3 regions of the Cellvibrio fibrivorans genome follow, and region 2 is predicted to be linked to each of the others. Evidence: predicted binding sites of a transcription regulator. Region 2 holds the regulator's gene; each other region holds the start of a gene.
What was found. The regulator FliA, encoded in region 2, starts transcription of late flagellar genes. The targets are predictions, from matches to a motif close to TAAAGTTATNNNNNNNNCGGCCGATANCC.
Positions count from the first base shown of each region.

Region 1: the regulator FliA is predicted to act here: its motif matches at 2,160-2,188, upstream of flgM (flagellar biosynthesis anti-sigma factor FlgM).
Region 3: the regulator FliA is predicted to act here: its motif matches at 2,847-2,875, upstream of J2X05_RS06990 (flagellin N-terminal helical domain-containing protein).

Region 1 covers NZ_JAVDVX010000002.1:466,282-471,198, forward strand. Annotated here, with positions in the region: gene J2X05_RS06890 (YciI family protein) at 1-163, shown strand, start outside; gene J2X05_RS06895 (Gar/GrdA family gentamicin resistance ATP-binding protein) at 231-776, shown strand; tRNA gene J2X05_RS06900 (tRNA-Arg) at 883-958, opposite strand; gene J2X05_RS06905 (flagellar protein FlgN) at 1,114-1,590, opposite strand; gene flgM (flagellar biosynthesis anti-sigma factor FlgM) at 1,708-2,028, opposite strand; gene flgA (flagellar basal body P-ring formation chaperone FlgA) at 2,216-2,962, opposite strand; gene J2X05_RS06920 (chemotaxis protein CheV) at 3,144-4,100, shown strand; gene J2X05_RS06925 (CheR family methyltransferase) at 4,155-4,917, shown strand, end outside.
Region 2 covers NZ_JAVDVX010000002.1:611,492-616,408, reverse strand. Annotated here, with positions in the region: gene J2X05_RS07510 (chemotaxis protein CheA) at 1-1,422, opposite strand, end outside; gene J2X05_RS07505 (protein phosphatase CheZ) at 1,450-2,253, opposite strand; gene cheY (chemotaxis response regulator CheY) at 2,288-2,671, opposite strand; gene J2X05_RS07495 (RNA polymerase sigma factor FliA) at 2,872-3,615, opposite strand; gene J2X05_RS07490 (MinD/ParA family protein) at 3,711-4,535, opposite strand; gene flhF (flagellar biosynthesis GTPase FlhF) at 4,706-4,917, opposite strand, start outside.
Region 3 covers NZ_JAVDVX010000002.1:483,341-488,257, forward strand. Annotated here, with positions in the region: gene flgK (flagellar hook-associated protein FlgK) at 1-176, shown strand, start outside; gene flgL (flagellar hook-associated protein FlgL) at 389-2,275, shown strand; gene J2X05_RS06985 (flagellar protein FliT) at 2,432-2,758, shown strand; gene J2X05_RS06990 (flagellin N-terminal helical domain-containing protein) at 2,974-4,917, shown strand, end outside.

The sequences.
Region 1 (4,917 bases), 150 kb from region 2:
GGAATACGCCGTGCGCAAGCTCCCGCTTGCCGGGTTTTCGGTAATTGAAGCAAGCTGTGTGGAAGATGTGATCGAACTCGTTTCAAATACTCCTTGTGCCCGCGCACGAGGAGTTATTGATATTCGTCCACTTCAGGATATTGACAATAATACAGCATCATAATTTTTGGTCATGGGTTTTGCTTAATCCAATTTACAAAAAATACCTATAGTTATCGTGAAAATAAAGTATGAGTAACGGCATGATTATTATTCTTAACGGTCCTCTTGGTATAGGTAAGTCAACACTTGCGGAAGCGCTCATGGAGCAAATAGAGGGATGTGTGATGCTGGATGGCGATTATGTTATCGCCATGAACCCGCCACCGCCCGATGAAGTTGAATATCTGAATACGATGTTGTCGCTACTAATCGAACACCATCAGGGCAATGGCTATAAACATTTTGTTATCAATCATATCTGGCGCTCGCCGGAGGAGCTTCATGATTTGCAACAGAAACTGAGGGTCATCGCTCCCCACAGTAAACTGTGTTGCTTTCTACTTACTTTGTCTCTGAAGGAAAATCTTCGTCGTATTCAGGTTAGGCAAGGCGCACGCGCGCTTAATGAATCGGAATTCGAGATGACGACTGTTATGGAAGAGCGATCTCTTTTGCAAGCGGGTGCCAATGGGTGTCTTGGAGAATTATTTGATGTATCTGCGGAGCCTGAGGAATTAGTTGTTTCACTTTTGTCGCGCCTGAATTTAACTTCGATCACACTGGATAAAAGTTAATACAAAAAATCTTCTATCTGGATGAGCTGTTTAATAAGCTTGCACAGGAGAAGGCGATGAAGGAAGTTTTTCGGCGATGAGGTATTTTTTTACAGCCATAATAAAGTGGCGTCCCCACCAGGAATTGAACCTGGATCGCCCGCTTAGGAGGCAGGTGCTCTATCCGTTTAAGCTATGAGGACTGAATGGGTTAACGCGAAAGAACCGGCGTAGGGGGTTACCGGATGCGCTAAGCGGCGGGCATTGTAAGAAGTTTTGCTACAGAATCCAAGGTGGCTTTTCATTAAATACAAAAAGGGCACAACCCCGTGGTTGTGCCCTTTTTGTTATGCGGTTATCACGCCTTGGCTACTGTGTAGGAGGATGTGTGCTGGGTTTTAGCACCCTGTGCATTGTACAGTGCTGGTGCTGCAACTTTGCCGCGTAGCAAGCCAAGCAGATGACTTAGTGTTTGTTGTGACCGAGCGATCATTTTGCCGTTGATATCGTTCATTTTTTGGCAATCTTCAAACTCACTCACCAGTATTTTCCATTCATCGCACAGCGGTAGGGTAGCTGCATTGCGCTGCAAAAATAAATCCCAACCATTTGCATTAGCCGGTAAGCCGAGTGTGTTTAGTATTTGTTGACGTTGCTTGGCACTGTTATTTAGCTGCTCGACCAGTATGGCCTTTTGCTCAATAATTTGTGGGAGTTCATCTTGTTTGCGCTGTTCAAGCAAGATGCGCTCTTGCGCTAACAAGTGTTTGAGTTGGGAAATAGCAGCAGAATCCTGCGTAATCATCTGGCGCAGTAAAGTGATATCGAGAGACATAGCAACCTCTTCATGTGGGAAAAGCAACTTACATAAACAACGTAACGCGGACTGGGGCAAAATAAAAAGCGCCGGGGGAGAGCTTTTATAAGGCCTCAGTCGATCCGATCCGGAGTATTAACTCAGCAGATTTTCTTGATTAAGCATGTTTTCAGCGATTCGCTCAGCGTTGATTTCAAAGCGTCCCTCTGCAATGGCGCGTCTGATTTCGGCGACTTTATCCATATCAACATCTGGTGCATTATTGATTTTGGCCTGCAAGCGACCCAAAGTTTGCGCTTCTTGGCTCAGCACCACCTGATCGCCAACGCCCTTGTTTGAGGGGGCAATATCGGCAGGGACAGGTGCTTTTGCCTCAGCCGTGTTCGGTGTTGCGGGCTTGCTGCGGGTACCTTTGGTGCCCACAGAGTCCAGTGAGTTGTTGGTGTTAAAGTTCATTTTGTTCCCCTGTTTGCCAATGGCGATTAACCCCATCAGCGATTAACTGTAAAAATGCCGCGGTTGCTATGTCGTGACAAAGGATCCTCTTTAATTTAGCCCAACGCTGTGTATTTAAAGAGTCCCTAGCAGGCTATCGGCCAGCTGTTGCTTAACTTTAGCAATAAATTAAAAAAACTTTCACAATTCAGAGGGTTTGGACTACCCCTTGCCGAACAACTATTCCGCTGATGATCCGCTCAGATGAGTTATTGCGCACCCTGATTGTTTGACCTATGCGGCCATCGGTCATTGCGGTGCCTGCGCTACTGACCTTGATACTCCCCGCGAGCGCTTCCAAGATGATAATTTCACCGCGCTTAATCGCAGTGGGGGCATCGAGAGCGGCAGATTTAAAGGGTTCGCCCCGGCTAATATTCCGCTTGGCTTGTTTGCCAATAATGTCGCTCGTAGTGGCCAGAAAAGCCTGGCGAATATCACTGATATTCATCACTTGGGTGGTGATGTGCGCGCCGGTGATTAGCTCGCCGCGAGCTATATTGCCCTGCGCCACAGGCGTTGGGCGGTAAATATTGACCTGTGCCGGGACGTGTACTGACCATTTCTTGCCGCTTTCGCACGTGGCTTTAACGCTAATGTTTCCCCCGTAACCTGTCGTGTCCTGAGTGGTGAATATGGGTGGTGATGCGCAGGTTTCCAGGCGCAGGCGGTTGTCCAGATTGCTTACGCTGATGTCGATACGTTCATGCTCAATCGTTGAATATGCTTTCGTCAAAAAACTGGCTATGTCCTGTTTCAATTGCAGTGGTGGATAAACTGGTGCGGCACCAATTGGAGACGAGTAGGCGAACAATAGAGCTGATGCTGCAGTTACGCCCGGGCTATGGCGCAAAATATTCCGCAAGAAAGTTCTATAAAAACTAGGAAGTTCCATATTTTGTCCTATCCTCAAGGGTAAGAACTGAGTGCCAGTCTGGATCATTAACGACTAAAGCCTGACACTTTTTTGCCGCTAAGCTGCTTTACTAAGCATCAAAGCAAATACTGTGCCGTATAGCTGTGGCCAATTTGCAGATGACCTGAGCCGGAAATTTGAGAATAAACGAGGTAATTGCATGGCTGGTGTAATGGATAGTGTCAATCAGCGTACACAGCTGGTTGGGCAAAACCGTCTGGAGCTCCTGTTGTTTCGGCTTGGCGGTCAGCAGTTGTACGGCATTAACGTTTTCAAAGTGAAAGAGGTGCTGCAGTGCCCACAACTTAATGCGATCCCCGGTCGCAGCTCGGTTGTGCGTGGTGTTGCCCATATCCGCGGTGGCACCATACCAATAATGGATATGAATCTTGCGATCGGCCGTCGCGAGTTGCCGGATATCGAAAGCTGTTTTGTGATCATCACTGAATACAATCGCACTGCACAGGGCTTTTTGGTGCGTTCAGTCGAGCGCATCGTCAATATGAATTGGGGTGATATCCATCCGCCACCCAAAGGCGCGGGCCGCGAGCATTACCTCACTGCGGTGACCCAGGTAGATGGACAGTTGGTAGAGATTATTGATGTAGAGAAAATTCTTGCCGAAGTATCACCTGCGCGTGAAGAAGTCAGTGCGGGTGTAATTGAAGATGGCATAGCTGACCGCGTCGTACAAAAACATGTGTTGATCATTGATGACTCGACTATTGCGCGCAAACAAATCCAGCGGGTAGTTGAGGGCATGGGAATTAAAACCACCGTCAAAAAAGATGGAGCGGAAGGTTTCCAATATTTGACAGACTTGATCAAAGAAGGAAAAGATCCTTACGCAGAACTCATCATGATTATCTGCGATATCGAAATGCCGGAAATGGATGGTTACACTTTTACTGCTGAGGTGCGCAACCATCCGGAACTGAAAAAGCTGCATATCATCCTACACACATCACTCAGTGGCGTATTTAACGAAGCCATGGTGCGGAAGGTGGGTGCAGATGATTTTCTGGCGAAGTTCCATCCGGATGAGCTGGCAAAGCGCGTGAACGATCGCGTTCTGGCGATTACCGGTGAAAGTTTGTTGCCACCGGAGCAAGCCTGACTTTGTATTGCCGTTGCGAATTGACGCGCGGCAATTGTTTTACATTGGAAGCCTATGATTAATAAAGAGTCACCTTTTGCCAAGCCGGCAGGTCGGGACAATATTGACCAAGCCGAGTTTGATCAATTCCGTCAATTCCTCGAAGACGCCTGCGGTATTTCGCTAGGCGATAACAAACAATATTTAGTAACCAACCGTATTCGCCGCATTCTGGAAGAAAATAATATCGCCTCGTTTGGTGAATTGGTGCGCGTATTAAAATTGGGGATCAACCGCAAATTGAAAGACCAGGTGGTTGATTCCATGACCACTAACGAAACTTTTTGGTTTCGCGACAACTATCCCTACGACCATCTTAAAAATACCTTATTGCCGCAATTAATGGCGGGCAATAACCGCATGTATGGTCCGGTGCGCATTTGGTCTGCCGCCTGTTCATCGGGGCAGGAGCCTTATTCCATCAGCATGATGGTGGAGGAGTACAAGCGTCAGGCGATGGGTAATTTGGTGCGGCAGGTACAAATCGTTGCTACCGATTTGTCGTCGACTGTACTGGATCAGGCCAAGCGCGGTGAATACGATAAACTATCGGTACTGCGCGGCTTATCTGCCGAAAGGTTGGAGCGTTATTTCGATAACCCGACGCCAACCGTGTGGCGAGTGAAAAGCCTGGTGAAAGAGCGCATTGATTTCCGCTCGCTCAACTTGATGGATTCCTACGCTGCGTTGGGCAAGTTCGATATTGTCTTCTGCCGCAATGTACTGATTTATTTCAATGCCGATTTGAAGCGGCAGATCCTGCAAAAAATCCACGCCT
Region 2 (4,917 bases):
CAAATGCACCAAAGGGTCGGCGAGCGCTTCTACCAAATTTTTATCCAGATCAGTTTCTTCACCTACCAATTCCAGATTGATTTCTTTGCGCAAACTGCGCGCCAAATCGCGCACTACACGCGGGAAACGACCAAACACCTTTTTGATCGGTTGCATGCGGGTTTTCATGACCGATGTTTGCAGATCGGCAGTCACCACATCAAGATTTGCGACAGCCTTTACCAAGGCCTCATTAGTAGAACTATTACCTAAACGCACTAAACGGTTGCGCACCAAAACTAATTCGCCAACCATATTCATAATATCGTCGAGACGCTGGGTATCGACACGCACAGTCGTTTCAACTTGCGGCGCTTCTTTATCGCTGACAGGTGCGGGAGAGGTCGCTGGTGCAACAACTGGTTTAGGCGGCTCTACTTTTTTGGCTGCAACCGGAGCAGGTTTTGCTACTGCAGGTGCAGGTTTTACTTCAGGTGCTTTTACGTTAGATGCGGGTACTGATGATGCAGGTGTAGCTGCTGTAACACCAGGCCCCTTACCTTTGCCATGAAGTTGATCCAGTAGCGCATCAAATTCATCATCACTAATTAAATCACTGCCACCGCTAGCTGCAGTTGGGGCTGGTGCAGATACCGCAGGCGCTACAGGTGCAGCAGCAGGCCCTTTACCCTTACCGTGCAATTGATCGAGTAATGCTTCGAATTCGTCTTCGGTAATCTCATTACTGGTGGCGGCAGTAGCAGGTGTGACAACAGCTGCCGCGGGAGGCGCGATGCCGGGAGCACTCCCTTTGCCGTGCAATTGATCAAGTAGTGCATCAAATTCATCTTCAGTAATTTCATCGTTGCCCGATGTACTGACGGGTGCAGCAGCAACAGATGTAGAAGCAGCCGATGCCGGTTGACCCGCAATTGCATCAAGTAATTGTTCAAACTCTGCATCGGTAATATCACCAGTGGGAGTTTCTGCAACCACAGTTTCACTGGCAGCCGCAATGTTTGCGTTTGCAGCTTCAGCGGCCTCATCCAAATCCGCGCATGAAACCAAACGTTCCAATGCTGCAATTAATGAGTGATCTACTGGGGGCAAGGCTTCGCGTTGGGAAACCAATTCAAACTGTTGGTTCACTAAGTCCAAAGCTTCTAGCACTACGTCCATTAATTCAGAAGTAACGGCGCGTTTTCCATTGCGTAAAATATCAAACAAGTTTTCCGTCAAATGACAACATTCAACCATTGGGGTCAACGCTAAAAAGCCGGCACCACCTTTTACGGTATGAAAACCGCGAAAGATTGCATTTAGCAAGTCTTTATCTTCAGGGCGCTGCTCCAAGTCAACCAATTGCTGGCTGAGGCGCTCAAGGATTTCTCCCGCCTCTACCAGAAAATCCTGGAGAATATCCTCGTCATCACCAAAACTCATTCAACGTTCCTCGCGTGACCCGCAGACCTAAAAACCAAGGCTAGACAATAAATCATCGACATCGTCTTGCCCGGACATTACATCTGCACGCTCTTTATTAATTTGTGGGCCTTCGGCTTCGACCTTGCGCTTATTCATAATTTCTTTGTCATGTTCGAGTGTCTCGCTGTCATTCGAAAGACCAGCAATTTCTTCCACTTGACCCGCAATACGCACCAGACTGACTAGATCTTTTTCAACATCGTTAATTAAACCGATCACGCGTTTTAACACTTGCCCAGTTAAATCCTGAAAGCCCTGCTCCAGTACAATGTCTTGTAGATTTTTACTTAATTGTTCGGTGCCAGTTACCATCTGCTTGAGAAAATCATCCATGCGGTCATAGAGCTGGCGAAATTCATCAGGGCCCATTTCACGGCGCTTAAGCCGCGCCCATTCTGCACGTAAGCTGCTGGCCTCTTGCCCAAGGTTCATCGCAATAGGTGCTGCCTCATCGACCATATCCATGGTTTTTTCAGCTGCTTTTTGTGTGAGATCAATAACGTAATTCAAACGATTGGATGCATCATGAATATCTGAGTTGGCAATTTTGGGCGGCTCTTTGGTTAAGTCCGCGTCCACATTAAAATTGACAATAGCATTGTGCAGACCGCGCGTTAAACGCCCCACCGACTGAAATATATGTCGGTCGCGCGCTTGGGTGATGGTGTGAATCAGCACCGATGCCTCTTCGAATTGATTGCTTTGCAATTTCTCCGTGAGCAACTTGGCGCACTCTTTCAATTCGACAACAAATTCTTCGTTGAAAGATGTTTGGGGTTCAGATGCCATGACAACGCCTTATTTATTATTTGATCGAGCCAAACTAACCTACGCGATCAAAAATTTTCTCGATTTTTTCCTTGAGTGCTTGTGCGGTAAATGGTTTGACAACATAACCATTAACACCCGCTTGCGCTGCCTCAATAATCTGGTCGCGCTTGGCCTCAGCCGTTACCATTAACACCGGTAAGGTGCGCAACTTTTCATCTGCCCGAACGGCTTTCAGCAAATCGATACCCGTCATACCTGGCATATTCCAATCCGTGACTAGAAATTGAAAGTCACCACTTTTCAGCATCGGCAATGCTGTAACCCCATCATCCGCTTCATGGGTATTGGAAAAACCCAAGTCCCGCAGCAAGTTTTTAATAATCCGTCGCATTGTTGAAAAGTCGTCAACAATTAAGATTTTCATATTCTTATCCAACGCAACCTCCACTCACCCTGACGGGATTTTCATTTAATCATAGTCTAGTAGGAGTTGAAGCTTCGGCCAGTTCCGGCGCATCAATCTTCAACTTTTAATTCGAATCATAGCCCAATTCGCTGAAAACACAGAGTTTTTGATATTTACACTGCAACTTGAACGATGCTTTTTGCTAGATTCGTTTGTTATTTAAACAGTCATCAGCCCGATTGCCAATCTGCCAATTTGTGGCGCAGCCGCGCTGCCGCCTGACTGTGGATCTGGCTCACGCGGGATTCACTGACTCCGAGCACCATACCAATTTCTTTCAGATTTAGTTCTTGATCATAGTAGAGCGCCAACACCATCCGTTCACGTTCGGGCAAGAGGGCTATAGCCTTCACCAGTGCTTTTTTTAAGCCATCGCGCTGGATACCATCGAGCGGGCTGACAAACGCGCTGCTGTGCTCAGATGCATCTATATTGCTGTCTTCCTCGCCAAAAGTTTCTTCATAGCTGAATAGGCGACTGCCGTTGGAATCTTGCAGCATTTCAAAATATTCATTGAGCCCCACACCTAACTCGGCAGCGACTTCACTGTCAGTGGCATCGCGGCCGGTGCGCGCTTCTACTGCAGCAACGGCCTGGGAAACACGGCGTGCATTGCGGTGCACTGAGCGCGGAACCCAATCGCCGCGGCGCATTTCGTCAACAATTGCACCGCGAATTCGGATACCCGCATAAGTTTCAAAACTTGCACCGCGGGAGGCATCGTATTTTTGGGAGGCTTCGATAAGGCCGATCATGCCAGCCTGGATAAGATCGTCCACCTGCACGCTGGCCGGCATACGCATCATCATGTGATAGGCAATACGCTTTACCAAAGGCGCGTAGTCTTCAATATTGATCTGTACATCAAGTAAGGTTTTTTTATCGTACATGGCTAAACCATTGACTACGGCCATTGAGCACCTTCTTATCAGCAACAACCCTGCGTTTTACCAACGATCTGGCGGCACAACGTATTACATACCTATTTTTTTCTGCATCACACACTAGGCTAACGCGCATTCGCAGCCTGCAATAAACGTTCTACAAAAAATTCCAGGCGCCCTGTAGGCGAGTTGGGTAGCGGCCATTTATCTACGACTTGTGCAAGTGCACGTATAGCGACAGACGCTTTGGAAGTGGGCGCAAATTCCAGCAGGGATTTTTGTTTTTGTACCGCTTTGCGCACGTTTTCGTCGAAGGGAACCTGGCCGACAAACTGCAAAGTCACATCCAGAAAGCGTTCGCATACGGTATTGAGCTTGTTAAACATATTGATGCCTTCCTGCGGTGTACGCGTCATATTCGCCACCACCCGGAAACGCTGCATGCCGTATTCTTTGTTGAGTAATTTGATCAATGCGTAGGAGTCGGTAATAGATGAAGGTTCGTCGCAGACAACGATAATCACTTCATTGGCAGCACGCACAAAACTCACGACCGTATCGGAAATACCGGCTGCCGTATCGATAACCAGGATATCGACTTGATCCGAAAGATCATTGAAGGCATTGATCAGTCCTGCGTGCTCAGCAGCACTTAGTTCTGCCATGCGCTGTACACCGGATGACGCAGGAACAATCTTCATACCTGCAGGACCACTTACCAGTACGTCCGCCAAACTATGGGTGCCGGCAAGTACATCTGCCAGCGTATGGGTCGCCCTGATACCCAACAGCACATCGACATTGGCTAAGCCCAAGTCAGCATCCAACAACACCACACGCCGACGCAATTCTGCCAGCGCAATGCTGAGGTTAACGGAAATATTGCTCTTCCCTACTCCGCCCTTGCCGCCGGACACAGCGATCACTTGTACTGGTCGCATTTGGCTCATCTACGCATAACTCCAAACCTATTTCTTCGAGTTGTACACCTGATTGCCAGATAGGCATTGGGGTACACAAATGGTGATCTGAGTATAGATAGGGATTGGAACTTCATCCGACTAATTTCAGTTTCACCGACAAATTCCTGTGGTTATAACTGTTGTTTAACCTTCACCGTTTACGAGACAGCCGTTGTTGGATTGGATTTAAGCAATGCAACCGCTTTCGACACCAATTGATGCGCACGCGCCACATCCAAATTTTTGGGAATGTCTTGCCCGTCGGTGGTGTAGGCAATCGACAGGCGATTTTGCATGGCAACTCCCAAGGCTTCACCAATGCTTGCGGTCTCGTCCAATTTGGTAAGGATGCAACCTTGCAAACGCGCAG
Region 3 (4,917 bases), 130 kb from region 2:
CTGAAGCTAGTAAAAGCTTGCTAGAACAAACACAAACTATGCGCGAGGGTATTTCCGGCGTGAATTTGGATGAAGAAGCAGCGGATTTGATTAAATTCCAACAACTTTATCAAGCTAATGCGCAAGTGATATCCGTTGCTCGGGAATTGTTTGATACCTTGTTGAGTTCTTTGTAATAATTCACGCTGTTAATTTCTCCTTACAGCATGACCTTATCAGAGTCTTGTCAGTGACTGAGACTCTGTCATTTCTTGTTTAATTCCTCTGTGGCTATTTCCTGTCCCGTCATCTTTTCTGTAAAAGTTGGAACAGTTTGTGCGTTGAGTTTCATATCAGCAAAATATTGGCAATTCCTTGCCGCTTTTTTGCCGCTATTGAGGAATGCATTATGCGTGTATCTACCACACAAATTTATAATATTGCCAATCTGGGTATTGGTCAGGCGCAAGCTGCTATCACCAAAACCCAGGAGCAAATTGCAACGGGTAAACGTGTGTTGTCGCCTGCAGATGATCCTGTTGCAGCAGCTACCATTTTACAATTGAATATGGAATTGGCGCGTACGGAACAGTACAAAAAAAACATTGATGTGGCAGAAAACAGTTTGAATCTGGAAGAGACCAATCTCCAAAGTATTGTGGACCTCGTGCATCGTATGCGCGAGATGGCCGTATCTGCCGGTAACACTGCAGTGATGACTTCATCTAACTACGATGCACTGGCGGCAGAAGTGGATACACGCCTCAGTGAGTTGATGAATTTACAAAATACGCGCAATGCTTCCGGTCAATATATTTTTGCCGGTTATCAAAGTGGTACCCAACCTTTTGTGGGCGATGGCGGAGGCAATTTTCATTATTTGGGTGATGAGGGGCAATTACGCTTGCAGGCGTCTGCATCCGTGAGTGTCGCTGTGAGTGATTCAGGTAAAAAAGCATTTGTTGATATCCCCAGCGGCCATAATACATTTAATACTTCAGCCAGTGCCTCCAATAAATCCAATCCTCCAGCGATTATTACCGTTGGGCAGGTCTTTGATCAGGCAGAATTTGATGCTTTGTATCCTGATGATTTGGTGGTGTCATTTACCAAAACAGCTGCTGCTATCAATTATACCGTTACACAAAAATCGAATGGTAAACAGTTATTAGTTGATCAACCTTATATTGCCGGGGTGGATATAGAGGTGGCGGGTGCGCGTTTTCAAGTATTGGGTAATCCTTATCCTGGGGAGGCTGCAATTGCAGCAGATCTGGATTTTGGTGCAATAGGTGCTTTCGACTTCTCTTTAACTCCCACCACTATTTCCATTTCTGTGGGAGGCAAAACGGAAACCTTGCTGTTGGATCAAAACGTCACTAACGCGACAGATTTGGCTGCAGCATTTAACAGTGCTGTGGGCGCCCCGAATAGTAATGCCGATAAATTAGCTAATTTAGGTATTACTGTTGATGCTACGGGGTTTCATTCTCCGACAGGCTTGAATATCACAATCAGTAACGGTAGTGCAGATACGGATACTGCATTGGGTTTTGCAACACAGGGGAGTGGAACCAGTTCGGTCAATTTACCGTTTGCGTTTACCGCTGCGCACGATTTTAGTGTTACTCCCTTAACATTTCAGTTGGAGGTGAATGGGAAAACTGAATTTATTACGTTTAATCAAAACATTACCAATGCAACGGATCTGGCTAATGCATTTAATGATCCTGCCAATGCCGCGCAATTGATGCGTTTGGGTTTAACGGTGACTGATCAGGGTATTATTTCCGGGTCTAATGCGAAGGTCACTATAAAAGGGGGTAACACTTTTTTAGATGATGTAACGGGCTTAAATACGCAAGGCATCGGCACATCATCGACACGTGGCCTGTTGGTGGAGCCTGGAGATAGTTTTTTTGTTGAATCTACCGATAAACAAGGTTTATTGACTACCTTATCGCGCTTTAGTGATGCCATGAGAAATGTACAAGACACTTCAGTAAGTAAGGCTGAGCTCGCAAAGCTGATCGCTAAAACCCTGACAAATCTTGAAAATACAGTGACTAATTTGGTTGCCGTGCAAGGGGAGGTCGGGGCAAGGTTAAATACGCTTGAAAGCGCAAAAGACTTGAATCTGGATATTACATTATCGAGTAAAACTGTATTGGCCAGTCTTGAAAGTGTGGATGTGAGCGAGGCTAGTATTCAACTGTCCATGCAGACACTAATTTTAAATGCATCTCATCAAAGTTTTGCAAAAGTAAGTCAGTTGTCCCTCTTCACCTATTTATAGTAGTAGATGCCTATAGTGGTAAACGCGTTAGCTGAGAATAAATATTTGGCCTGTTGTAATAGCCTGTAAGTGTTAATTTGTGCGCAGGCCAATTATTTTTTGCTAATCTTGTTCTATAGAGTTAGTCTGCTGTTGTCCCTTTATGAAGAGCGGCTTATGGATATCGATTCCCTGCTAGACCCCCTGACCCGTGCGCTCAGCCAATCCCAAGCACTTTTATCCCTTGCCCAAGCGGGTGACTGGGAGTCCTTTGAAACTCTGGTTCAACAACGCCAGCAAGGGTTGTTATCCCTTAACGATCAAGAGTACCTGCAATCCCTTGCCCAAGCTGACCTCGAAGCCAAAGCGGCAAGCTTGATTCAGGAAATTCAAGCAATAAATAAAGCGCTCGCTTCATTAGCTGAGGCTAATCGTGAAAATACCGCGTCGGAATTGCGTCAAAATTCTCGTGCAGCAAGAGCGATAGATGCTTATGGTCGATAAATTGACGATTCTTTTTTCTTTATAACCCTTTGCAATAAAATTTAGTAATTCTCAGTGTAAATAGTTGGTTCCTGCCATAAAAAAATTCTAAAGCTACTCCCGTATGTGTCGATAACCTGTTTAGAAGTGCTGATTAGTCCGTTGTCCTCAGACTTCATCAACCGACTTGTTATAGCAGCCAGACTGCGAACAGACATTAATCCAGGAGATTCATCATGGCTTTAGTAATTAACACAAACGTCGCCTCTCTGAATGCTCAGCGTCAGTTGATGAGTTCAGGCAATGCGCTTGATCGCGCAACTGAGCGTTTGTCATCCGGTGCGCGCATTAACTCTGCAAAAGACGACGCAGCAGGTCTTGCGATTTCAAACCGCATGACTTCTCAGGTGCGCGGTCTTGACCAAGCAATCCGTAATGCCAACGACGGTGTGTCTATGATTCAAACAGCGGAAGGTGCGCTGTCCGAATCAACCAACATCCTGCAACGTATGCGTGAACTGTCCGTGCAGTCAGCGAACGGTATCTACACCGCTGGCGACCGCCAAACACTGAATGCCGAGGTTCAACAACTCGTATCAGAATTGGACCGTATCGCTAAAACCACTTCATTCAACGGTCAAAACCTGTTGGATGGTTCCTTAGGTAAGGTTGACCTGCAAGTAGGCTCCGACGCCAACCAAACCATCAGCTTTAAGGTACAAGCGATGGATGCCAAAACCCTGGGTATGGGTTCTACTGCAGTGGACTTGTTGGGCGATGAAATCAATCTGGCTGCCACAGTATTTGCCGCTTCACTCGGTGCAGATATCGAAGACGGCGATGTTTTAATTAACGGTCAATCAATTGGTACATTCGATACTGGCGCATCAGGTGATGCCAATACCTTGTCTGACTTGGTTGCCAATATTAATGAGCGTATTACCGGTGTGACAGCCTCTGCCTTAACTGAACTACAAGCTTCATCAAATGGTAACGGCATCATCGATAACGATGCTGGCGAAGGTTTGAATATTACGGTTACCGAAGTAAATGGCGGTACCCAGACTTATCAATTGCGCGAAAATACCACCTCTATGGCTGAGCTTACCGAAGCCATCAATCGCGTTACTGGCGGTGCGGTGAATGCATCAGTGGGTGACGATGGACGCCTGGTACTGAGCAACAATACTGGTAGCACAATCACTGTTGCGGCCGCAGGCGGTTTGGATTTGGGCGATGCGTTGGGTATGGAAACCGGTGTGGGTGATGGATTGTCACAACGTGGCCGTGTGGTGTTAACTTCGGATACCGACAAACCAATTACTATTACTCGCGGCAGCACTGGTACTTTGGAAGACCTGAGCAACCTCGGCTTCCGTGAATCCACCAAAGGTGGTGTGATCGAAGGCGCTGGTATTGCTGCTGGTACCCTTGGTGCTGATTTGGCATGGGGTGTAGGTGATGTAAAAGTTAACGGTGTAACTATTTCCAATAAAGATACTGATAGTTTGATCGGCAAAATTAATGCGATTAATAAGTCAACCACTGAAACCGGCGTAACGGCTAATGCATTTGCCTCTGCGACACTGGACTTCAATGGTGTGTCAATTACCAACACTACTTTCGCCGGTACCAACAACACGCTGAGCATTAATGGTGTTGAAATTGATTTGACTGCTGTTTCGTCTCTGGCGGAGTTGGTTACTGAGCTGAACGACAATGCCAATAATACCGGCGTAACTGCCAATCTTAACGGCAACACCATAATCCTGAAGAGTGATCAAGGTGCTATCGCTTTCAATGCGGGAACTGCTTCAGTGTTCAATGGTACTGCGGACGGTTTTGCCGGTGTGGATTTGGTTGAATTTATGGCCGGTACACTGGGTACAGTAACTACCGCTGCTACAGCGATGGGCGGTACTGCCGCAGCTACGATCGTTGAAGCCGGTATCAAGTTGACCAGTTCAAGCGGTAACCCTATTAGCTTTGAGTTGGGTGTTAATGCCAGCGCGGGTGAAATAGGTATTCTTGAAGCAAACAATACTGCTGGTGGCGCGTTCGGTTCTGCGATTGCATCAATCAGTATTGATACCCAAGCAAATGCACAGAAAGCCATCAAGGTAATTGATAACGCGTTGACTACCATCAACGATACACGTTCAAACCTCGGTGCGGTCAAC